3 regions of the Mesorhizobium sp. B4-1-1 genome follow, and region 1 is predicted to be linked to each of the others. Evidence: predicted binding sites of a transcription regulator. Region 1 holds the regulator's gene; each other region holds the start of a gene.
The links. The regulator LexA, encoded in region 1, represses DNA repair genes until DNA is damaged. The targets are predictions, from matches to a motif close to TGTTCNNNNTGTGTTCNG.
Positions count from the first base shown of each region.

Region 1 (3,481 bases):
GTGGGCGGCGCCGCTATAACGTCGCTCATCGCGGGCAGCGCGACATTGTTGTTTGCGATCTGGCACTTCCAGCGCGTGTCGCCGCTCAGCCTGCTGGCCAATCTGGCGGTCATGCCGATCGTTTCGTTGATCGTCATGCCGTTTGCTGTGTTGAGCGCGCTGGCCATGCCCTTCGGCTTCGACGGCCCATTCCTTTATGTGATGGGCCAGGGCCTGACGGCGATGATCGCCATCTCGGCGTGGATCTCCGAGCGCTCACCGGTCGATGCCGTCGGGCTGATCTCGATCCAGTCGGTGCTGCTGGCCACGGTCGCGCTGGTCATCGCGACGATGGCCACCACCTGGCTGAGGCTTGCCGCCATACCCTTCGCGCTCGCCGCGCTGCTGGCCATTCCCCATGCCCGCGCCCCGGATGTGCTTGTCTCGGAGGACGCGCATCTGGTGGCGATGCCGATCGGCGGCGGCGAGCTTGCCATCAACCGCACGCGCTCCAACGAGTTCACCACCGACAACTGGAAACGGGCGCTGAAAGCCGAGGAAATCGTACCGCCGGAGACGTTCGCCAAAGACGCCATGGACATCGCCGATCCCGTCCACCTGCCGCCCGGCTCGCCGTTCTATTGCACCGGCGACCTCTGCATCGGCCGGCATCCTTCCGGCGCCATCGTCGCGCTCGCCGAGAATCGCGCCAGCGCCCGGCCTGCTTGCGGTTTCGCCGACCTCATCGTCATCGACGACGCCACGGCCTACAACCCATGCCGCGATCCGCGCGTGCTTGTCGTCACCAAGCGGCAGCTGGCACGCGACGGCAGCGCCGCCATCTTCTTCGATCCGCAATCGGCAACCGCGCGGCCAACTGTTCGCTACGCGGTCGAAGAACCGTACCGGCCCTGGCACGAGCAGCGGAAATACGCGCGTGAGGCGAGGGGGCTGCCGCCCTATCAACGACCGGAAAAGCCGGCGGTCGCGCCGCAGCCTACAGAATAGATGGCACGCAGTTCCGGCGAAGACCGCCGCGCGGTTCTGCTCAGTAACGGCGGATGAGTCCGACGAGCTTACCCTGAACCTTGACCCGGTCCGGTCCGAAGATACGGGTCTCGTACGCCGGGTTGGCGGCCTCGAGCGCGATCGAGGCACCCTTGCGACGAAACCGCTTCAGGGTCGCTTCCTCGTCGTCGACCAGCGCCACCACGATCTCGCCCGGACTTGCCGTATTGGCGTTGCGGATTATGACGGTATCGCCGTCGAAGATACCGGCCTCGATCATCGAGTCGCCCTTGACCTCCAGCGCATAATGCTCGCCGCCCATGATCATGTCCGGCGGCACCGAGATCGAATGCGTCTGGTGCTGGATGGCGTCTATCGGCACGCCGGCGGCGATGCGACCCATCACGGGAATGGATACGGCCGAAACAGCGTCGTCGTCATTGCTGGGTGTCGGCGTGCGCGAGGGCGTGGCCGGCTTGACCTGGCGGCCGAGATTGCCCTGGCCGCCCTGGATGACGCTCGGCGAAAACTTTCTCGCTGCATTCAGGCCGGGCGCGATCGAGTCGGGCAGCCGCAGCACTTCAAGCGCGCGCGCACGGTTCGGCAGCCGGCGAATGAAGCCGCGTTCTTCCAGCGCCGTGATCAGCCGATGGATGCCCGATTTGGAGGCCAGGTCGAGCGCTTCCTTCATCTCGTCGAAAGACGGCGGAATCCCGCTCTCCTTGAGGCGTTCATGGATGAACATCAGCAGTTCATGTTGTTTGCGCGTCAGCATGGCGGCCCCTTGGTTCTGAAACCAGAATCAGAAAAACAAACCCAGAACAAACACTATCTGTTCCAGTTGTGTTCCGCAACCGTTTAAAGTTTAGTGAATTTGTTGAGATTTCGGAAACAATGTTGCATCCAAGCGATACTCGGCCGAGCCAGGTCGGCGGTGTCATTGATTCCGCTCGATTTTGCAGCCCTCCTCAAGCTGCAGCGCGGTCCACCACCGCCACAAAGGCGGGGGCGGGATCGCTTCGGCTTTGCGCGAATGTGCTTCACCGTGAACGAAACGGACCCAAAATGCCAACTTCGGCAATGATTCCGATCCATGGTCTTCGCCGTCTATGGACCAGCTAACATGGCGCAGAAGGTTCTTGCCGTGGCATGGACGGTGGTGAGACAACCGCCCTTGGCCAACCGCGTGAGGCGCCATGCCGAAATGGAGGCGGCAGCATGATGGGGGGAATTCCTGATCTCGCCGAGATCGAGGCGATGGATGCCGCGGATCCGCTGCGCGCCCTGCGCGATCGCTTCGTCCTGCCGGAGGGGGTGATCTACCTCGATGGGAATTCGTTGGGAGCGGCCTCGCACGCCGCATTCGACGAGTTGCGCAAGGCAGCCGCCGAGGAGTGGGCGCATGACCTCATTCGTGCCTGGAACAAGGATGGATGGTTCGACATGCCGGTCGAGCTGGGCGACCGGCTCGGGCGCCTGATCGGCGCGGCGCCGGGCCAGACCGTGGTCTGCGACACCACGTCGATCAACATCTACAAAGTGCTGCACGCGGCGATGGCGATGCGGCCGGACCGAACCGTGATCGTTGCCGAGGGCGACAGTTTTCCGACCGATATCTATATGGCCGAAGGGGTGGCCTCGACCGGAAAGAACGCTGTCCTGCGCCTGGCTGGCGTGGACGCGCCGACCATCGAGGAACTGATCGACGAACGCGTCGCGGTGGTGTTGGTCAACCACGTCAATTACAAGTCCGGCGAGTTGCGCGACATGGCGGCGCTTACGCGCATGGCGCATGACGCCGGTGCGCTGATCGTATGGGATCTCTGCCACAGCGCGGGCGCCATGCCGGTAGAACTTGACAGGGCAAGCGCCGATTTCGCCGTCGGCTGCACCTATAAATATCTCAATGGCGGGCCGGGTTCTCCTGCTTTCATCTATGCGGCCGAGCGGCATCTTGCCGATGTGCGGCAGCCGCTCAGCGGGTGGTGGAGCCATGCACGGCCGTTCGCCTTCGAGCAAGCCTATGCGCCAGGCACCGGCATCCGCCGATTTCTGTGCGGCACGCAGCCGGTCTTGTCGATGCGGACGCTGAAAGGCGCGCTCGACATCTGGAACGGCGTTGACCTGGCGACGGTGCGGAGGAAGAGCATTGCGCTGGCCGATCTGTTCATCGAACTCGTCGAAGCACGGTGCGGCGGTTACGATCTTACGCTGGAAAGCACCCGCGACGGCGCCAAACGCGGCAGCCAGATTTCCTTCATTCACCTGCATGGCTACCAGATCATGCGGGCCCTGATCGAACGCGGCGTGATCGGTGATTTTCGGGCGCCGTCGACCATGCGCTTCGGTTTTACCCCGCTCTATGTCGGCTACAGGGATGTCTGGAAGGCCGTCGAAGTGCTCGAAGACATCTTGCGGACCGGCGTCTGGCGAGAAGCCCGCTTCGCGGTCAAGACAACCGTTACCTGACCGCGGCGATGCCAATCAAAACCAC
Region 1 covers NZ_VFTH01000001.1:53,179-56,659, reverse strand. Annotated here, with positions in the region: gene FJW10_RS00275 (ComEC/Rec2 family competence protein) at 1-987, shown strand, start outside; gene lexA (transcriptional repressor LexA) at 1,028-1,762, opposite strand; gene kynU (kynureninase) at 2,209-3,456, shown strand.

Region 2 (3,481 bases), on a different contig from region 1:
GCAGCGGCGAAAGCAGCGCCTCCTCCTCGCCGCCGGCGATGATGCGGTCGCCATGGAAGCGCGCCGCCGCCCAGGCGGCGCCCGGCGTCGAAGCCAGCCCGGCGCGGACATCGAAACCCTGCTGGAAGAAGCGGGTGAGGATCTCGTCCTGCATGGCGCGCTCGCCGCCGAACAGATGCGTGCAGCCGGTGACGTCGAGGAACAGCCCGTCCTCGCCGTCGATCGCCACCAACGGCGTGTAGCGGTCGCACCAGTCGGCAAGGCCTTCGAGCAGCCGGCGGTCGGCTTCCGTGTCGGCCTCGACCACATCGATCGAGGGATGCATGGCGCGCGCATCGGCGATGCCCATGCCGCGCTTCAATCTGAGCGCCTCAGCCCGCTCGTCGAGGGCCGCGATGCGCTGGGTGTTGTTGTCGCGATGGCTGATCACAAGCGGCGGGTGAGGTGACGGCAGGTGATGCGGGGGCCGGGAACGCCAGGACCGCCCCAGGCGCTGGCGCAGGATCCGCTCCGCGGCCAGATGCGGGAACCACAGCGACAGAATTCTCTGTTCTTTCTGCAAAAGCGTGCTCATTTGGGTTCCACTCCAGTGTGAATTGTCCGGGCAGGGCCGTGCGGCTCTTGCCGATATCGAGTTTGAAGGCGGGGCGGCCGATCGAGCCGGCGAGCGGCCCGGCGACGGTTTCGCGGCTTGCCGCCGCCGCCGCCGAGACGATGAGGCGCACCGGGGCGGCAGTGGGGTCGGCCTCGCCGGCCTGGCGCAGCAAAAGCAGCGGCCGGCCGGCATTCTGGGCGCGGGCGTGCAGCCGGCGCGTGGCGGTGAGGTCGAGCCGCCGCGGACTTCCGCGGATCTCGAGGATGACCGCGGCAAAGGCCGTCATGCGGGCGGCCTCCTCGGCGATCCACAGCGCATCGAGCAGTTTTGGCGCCTCGGAAAACAGCAATTGCTCCGGCTCGATGCCGAACAGGGCGTGAAGGCCCCTGGCATAGGGAAAGCCGGCCTCGTGGAAAATTTCCGCCGTGCCGACCCAGAGGATCGGCAGGCCCTGCTTCTCTCTGAGGACCAGGCTTACGAGCGACAGCGCGAAGCCGGCAACGGCGCCGGCATCGCGGGTCTCCAGGCCATGGATTTCGCTGAGCGCCGCCTTGGGCAGGCCGCCGCCGAGGGCGGCATCGAGGCGACCGATGCCGGTATGCAGGAAGGCGTCCGCCGAAGCCACGGCGAGCCCACGCCGGACGATCGTCCTGTCCCGCGTCATATCCGGTCCGGTGGCATCGCCAGAGCGGTTCAGCTTTTCCGCAATTGCGGACGGAAGACCGCTTCGCACTTCTCCTGGAATCGCCCCAGGCGCGCCAGCCGTCGGCGCCTGCAGGCGCTCGGGCAGCGTTCCCTCGATCTTCGCGATCTGGCGGCGCAGGGCAAAAACAGTGTCCCGCGCCACGGCGCTCATCGCCATGACGTTCACTTCCAGCAGCAATTGTTCCTGTTATGTTCCTATAGATTCCAGAGGCGTCCGGAAGAGTCAAGCAGAGTCACAAGGAATTTATTCCTTCGAGCCTTTACCCTGAAAGCGAACGCCCAGCCGGCTCATTTGCCTCGACCCGCGCGAAAGCCTATATGCCGGGATCAAAGGAAATTTCATGGCCCGCATCTATAAGACACGCACCTGGCACGACCAGCTCTCCCCGTCGATGGACGAGATGGAGCTTCTGGCGCTGGAGACCTATGCCCATCTGCCGGACGAATTCCGCAAGCTCACCGGCGAGATCATTATCCAGATCGCCGATTTCCCGACCGACGAGATCATGGACGACCTGTCGCTGGAGACGCCTTTCGACCTGCTCGGCCTGTTCGAAGGACGTGGCATCGCCGAGCGCTGGAACCCGCAGACCGGCGAGGGGCCGAACCGCATCACGCTCTACCGCCGCGCCATACTCGACTACTGGGCCGAGAACGAAGAGACGATGGGCGACATCGTCACCCACGTGCTGATCCACGAGATCGGCCACCATTTCGGCCTGTCGGACGACGACATGGAGCGCATCGAGGAAGCGGCCGAGCAGGCGGCGGCGGGCTGAGCGCGCACTTCGTCATCCTAGGGCGAAGCAAGAAGCGAAGCGACGCGCGCAGACCCTAGGATCCATGCCGTTCCATCAACACCAAACCCGCGGTGCAGAACGGAACGCTTGCCGCCCGACACCCGCAAACGTCCCCTATATTCTGATCCGCTGCGCCTCTAGGGTCTGCGCGACGGAGCTTCGCTCCTGCTCCGCCCTAGAATGACGAAGTGGGGGTTGCGTCCTTTCTACCAGTCGCTCAGCTTGGTGTCCGGGCCGTAGTCCTGACCTTCGACATCCTTCACCACGGCCTGGCCGCAGCGCATCGACTTGGTCTTCTTGTCATAGGCGTAGGTCGGCGAGCCGAACAGGTGCCAGCCCTTGTTCAGGGCCGCCGTCACCTTGTGGCAGAAGGTTGAATCGTCCGGGCCGGACAGAAAGCGGTAGAGTTTCATTTTTCGAGCCTGTCTTGAATATCGGCGCATCATGCGCCGATGATTATCGCCTTCGCCAGAAGTTTCTCGGCTTCCGCCAGATGCAGCCGCTCGACCATGCGGCCGTCCATCGCGATCACGCCCCTGCCGGTATTTTCGGGCCGCGCGAACGCATCCCTGATCGCACGGGCCCTGGCCAGCGCCTCGGGCGACGGCGTGAAGGCGCGGTTCGCCGGCTCGATCTGGGCGGGATGGATCAGCGACTTGCCGTCGAAACCCATGGCCGCGCCGTCGGCGCATTCGCGCGCCAGGGCGTCGAGGTCGCGAAAATCATTGGCGACGCCGTCGATCACGTCGAGGCCGCCGGCCCGCGCGGCGAGCACCAGTTGCATCAGCCAGGGCATCAGATAGCGCCGGTCGGGCGTCGCCAGGATGCCGGTCGCCTTCACCAGGTCATTCGTTCCGGCGACGAAACAAGCGAGGCGCGACGCTGGATCGCGGCCAAGCTCGGCGATGGCGCCGATGTTGAGCAGCGCTTTGGGCGTCTCGACCATCGCCCACAGTTTCACGCCGTCCGGCGCGAAATTGTCGTCGAGCAGGTCACCCGCCTCGAGGATGTCGCGCGGCGTGCCGATCTTGGGCAGGAGAATGCCGTCGGGCTCGGCCTTGGCCATGGCCAACAGATCGTCGGCGCCCCATTCGCTGGCGAGCGGGTTGACGCGCACCACCATTTCGCAGCGTTTTTCGCGCCGGCCAAGGATGCCGGCAATCTTGTCGCGCGCGGCTTTCTTGTCGGCGGGCAGGACGGCGTCCTCGAGATCGATGATGACGGCGTCGCAGGCCAAGGCGCCGATTTTGGCGAGCGCCTTGTCGTTCGAGGCGGGAATGTAAAGCACCGAGCGGCGCGGGCGGTAGGGTTCCTGAGCCATGGCCGATCTATGCAGGGTGATGGCGGATGAGGCAAGGCGGGGAGCAATCTTCTCCTTGAG
Region 2 covers NZ_VFTH01000031.1:10,316-13,796, reverse strand. Annotated here, with positions in the region: gene FJW10_RS27955 (DUF6504 family protein) at 1-430, opposite strand, end outside; gene FJW10_RS30900 (hypothetical protein) at 372-1,457, opposite strand; gene FJW10_RS27945 (metallopeptidase family protein) at 1,642-2,079, shown strand; gene FJW10_RS27940 (DUF1737 domain-containing protein) at 2,307-2,513, opposite strand; gene FJW10_RS27935 (CoA ester lyase) at 2,543-3,421, opposite strand.
Region 2: the regulator LexA is predicted to act here: its motif matches at 1,480-1,497, upstream of FJW10_RS27945 (metallopeptidase family protein).

Region 3 (3,481 bases), 220 kb from region 1:
TCTTCTGCGCGGTGGACGCTCGCGAATAGGGACGCTTCTCCAGGCCGGTGAAGACGTTCTTGAACTGCACCATGCCGGCGTTGGTGAACATCAGCGTCGGATCGTTGCGCGGCACCAGCGGGCTGGAGGCGACGATCTCGTGGCCCTCCTTGCGGAAGTAGTCGAGAAATGTCGACCGGATGTCGTTCACGCCACTCATTGCGTACTGCCTTTTCGCGAGAACCGCCGGCGTTGCCGGCGGCAAATGGGCTTTGGTGCTTAGAAGATAGATTGGCCTTTTAGCCGTAGCTCTTGAGCCTGTCCAGAAACACGGAGTTAGGTCAATCCGCCGGCGAGCGCCGGCCCGGCGCGGCCCGCAAAATGCAAAACCGCCGGCGCGAAGGCCGGCGGTTTCGGGTACGCAATACTCAAGAACTCGGTTACATAAGCATAAGCCGATAAACAAGGATTGTGGCCGAACTCCGACTAAGCCGACGAATAGCTTTCGCCCAGTCCCGAACAGGAAACGGCTGCGCGGTCTTCCTGGAGCGAACCGGCCCTACAAGGCGCCGGCTTCGTCCTCGAAACCGTCGTCGCCGCCTTCGGAGCCGCCATTCTCGAGGAATTTCTCGGCGATCAGCCCGGCATTCTGGCGCAATGCAAGTTCGACCTCACGCGCCGTATCGGGATTGTCGCGCAGGAACAGTTTTGCGTTCTCGCGGCCCTGGCCGAGGCGCTGCGAATTGTAGGAGAACCAGGCACCCGACTTCTCGATGACGCCGGCCTTGACGCCGAGATCGATCAGTTCGCCGGTCTTCGACACGCCCTCGCCATACATGATGTCGAACTCGACCACCTTGAAGGGCGGGGCCAGCTTGTTCTTCACCACCTTGACGCGGGTCTGGTTGCCGACGACTTCGTCGCGGTCCTTGACCGAGCCGATGCGGCGGATGTCGAGGCGCACCGAGGCGTAGAATTTCAGCGCGTTGCCGCCGGTGGTCGTCTCGGGCGAGCCGAACATGACGCCGATCTTCATGCGGATCTGGTTGATGAAGATGACCATTGTGTTGGAGCGCGAGATCGAGGCGGTCAGCTTGCGCAGCGCCTGGCTCATCAGGCGAGCCTGAAGACCGGGCAGCGAATCGCCCATCTCGCCTTCGATTTCGGCGCGCGGCGTCAGTGCCGCCACCGAGTCGACGACCAGCACGTCGATGGCGCCCGAACGCACCAGCGTGTCGCAGATTTCCAGTGCCTGCTCGCCGGTGTCGGGCTGCGAGATCAAAAGGTTCTCGAGGTCGACGCCAAGCTTGCGGGCATAGACCGGGTCGAGCGCGTGCTCGGCATCGACGAAGGCGCAGATGCCGCCCTTCTTCTGGGCTTCCGCCACCGTGTGCAGCGCCAGCGTCGTCTTGCCCGAGCTTTCCGGACCGTAAATCTCGATGATGCGGCCGCGCGGCAGGCCGCCGACGCCGAGCGCGATGTCGAGGCCGAGCGAGCCGGTCGGCACGGTTTCGATCTCGACCACCTGCTCGTTGGCGCCGAGCCGCATGATCGAGCCCTTGCCGAAAGCGCGCTCGATTTGCGACAGCGCCGCGTCCAGAGCCTTTGATTTGTCCACTGCCTTATCCTCTACAAGCCGCAAAGAATTCTGAGCCATGATACATCACCCCTTGGTCGTCAATGAAGGCCGGACAATCCGTGATCCCTGCTTGTTTTGTACCTTTTTTGTTCTCATTTGGCAAGGGGCAGCAAGCAGCTGAAAAACAATCAATATCTGGCTATGTTCTTTCTTTGTCCCACCAGGGCTTGAGCGAAACAGAACCACTGGTCCAGAAGAGATTTGATATCCCATGTCCCGAATCGCGGCGCCGATTGCGGGGCGACGCGCAGAAACCTAGTGTGCGCAGCCAACCATCAACCAAGGTTACCATATCCGCATGCCGACATCCCCAACAATCCTGGCGCTGGGCGGAGCCCATATCGACCGGCGCGGCCAGGTCTCGGGCGCCTATGTGCCCGCCGCTTCAAATCCCGGCATCATGCGCGAGGACGTCGGCGGCGTGGTTTTCAACGCGCTGCGCAGCGTGGTCAAGCGCGGCGTGTCGGCCTCGCTGGTATCGGTGCGCGGCGGCGACGCCGCGGCCGACACCGTCGCCTTGGCGATCGACAACGCCGGAATAGCGGACCTCTCCGTGGTGTTCCTCGACCGCACGACGCCGAGCTACACGGCGTTGATCGACGCCGAAGGTGAGCTGATCGTCGGGCTGGCCGACATGGCGCTCTACGATCTTGCCTTCCCCAAGCAGATGAGGCGTTCCAAGGTGCGCGAGGCGATAGCCGCGGCCGACGCCATCCTGTGCGACGCCAACCTGCCGACGGCGGCGCTGGAGCGCATGGTAGCGCTTGCCGGTGGCCGGCCGGTCTTCGCCATCGCCGTCTCGCCGGCCAAGGTCGTGCGCCTTGCGCCGCTGCTCGACGACCTGTCGCTGCTTTTCATGAACCGCCGCGAAGCCGCAGCGTTGGCCGGCGCCGAGCTATCGGGCGAAACCCTTGTCGACGCGCTCAGGCGGGCCGGCCTGAATGCCGGTGTGGTCACGTCCGGCAGCGCCTCGGTTCTGGGCTTCGACGACACCGGCATCTTCGAGATCGATCCACCCGCGCCGCGCAAGATTGCCGACGTGACCGGGGCCGGCGACGCCTTGACCGGCGCAACGGTCGCCGCCTTGCTGCGCGGCCTGCCGCTGCGTGCCGCGCTGCGCGAAGGCCTTGCCGCGGCGATGCTGGCCATCGAGAGCCCGGAGGCCGTGCCGTCCTTCACCGCGGGCAACTTCATGCAGGCGCTTGGCCTTGTGCCGGAGCCGCGGGAGGTGGCATAGGGCCACCAGACATCCACTTCCTCCTGACCGGAGACAGCCATGACGCCCGACACCGCCCGCCCTTTCGTCGACATCCACCCGCCCGTGGCGGAGGCGCTTGCCGCCGGCCGGCCGGTGGTGGCGCTGGAAAGCACCATCATCACCCACGGCATGCCCTACCCCGACAATGGCGCGATGGCCGCCAAGGTCGAACAGATCATCATCGATGGCGGCGCGATGCCTGCGACGATCGCCGTGGTCGACGGCCGCATCAAGATAGGCCTGTCCGACGGCGAACGCGAATCGCTTGCCATGACCGGCGACGCCATGAAGCTGTCGCGCGCCGATCTCGGCTTTGCCGTCGCTCAAAAGCGCACCGGCGGCACCACCGTGGCGGCCACCATGATCGCCGCGCACATGGCCGGCATAAAGGTCTTCGCCACGGGCGGCATAGGCGGCGTCCACAAAGGCGCCGAAAAGAGCTTCGATATCTCGGCCGATCTCGACGAACTGGCGCGCACGCCGGTCATCGTTGTCTCTGCCGGCGCCAAGGCGATCCTCGACATCGAAAAGACGCTGGAAGTGCTGGAGACGCGCGGCGTGCCGGTGATCGGCCATGGCTGCGAGACGATGCCCGCCTTCTGGTC
Region 3 covers NZ_VFTH01000001.1:274,035-277,515, forward strand. Annotated here, with positions in the region: gene alaS (alanine--tRNA ligase) at 1-199, opposite strand, end outside; gene recA (recombinase RecA) at 539-1,636, opposite strand; gene FJW10_RS01390 (carbohydrate kinase family protein) at 1,917-2,855, shown strand; gene FJW10_RS01395 (pseudouridine-5'-phosphate glycosidase) at 2,895-3,481, shown strand, end outside.
Region 3: the regulator LexA is predicted to act here: its motif matches at 1,695-1,712, upstream of recA (recombinase RecA).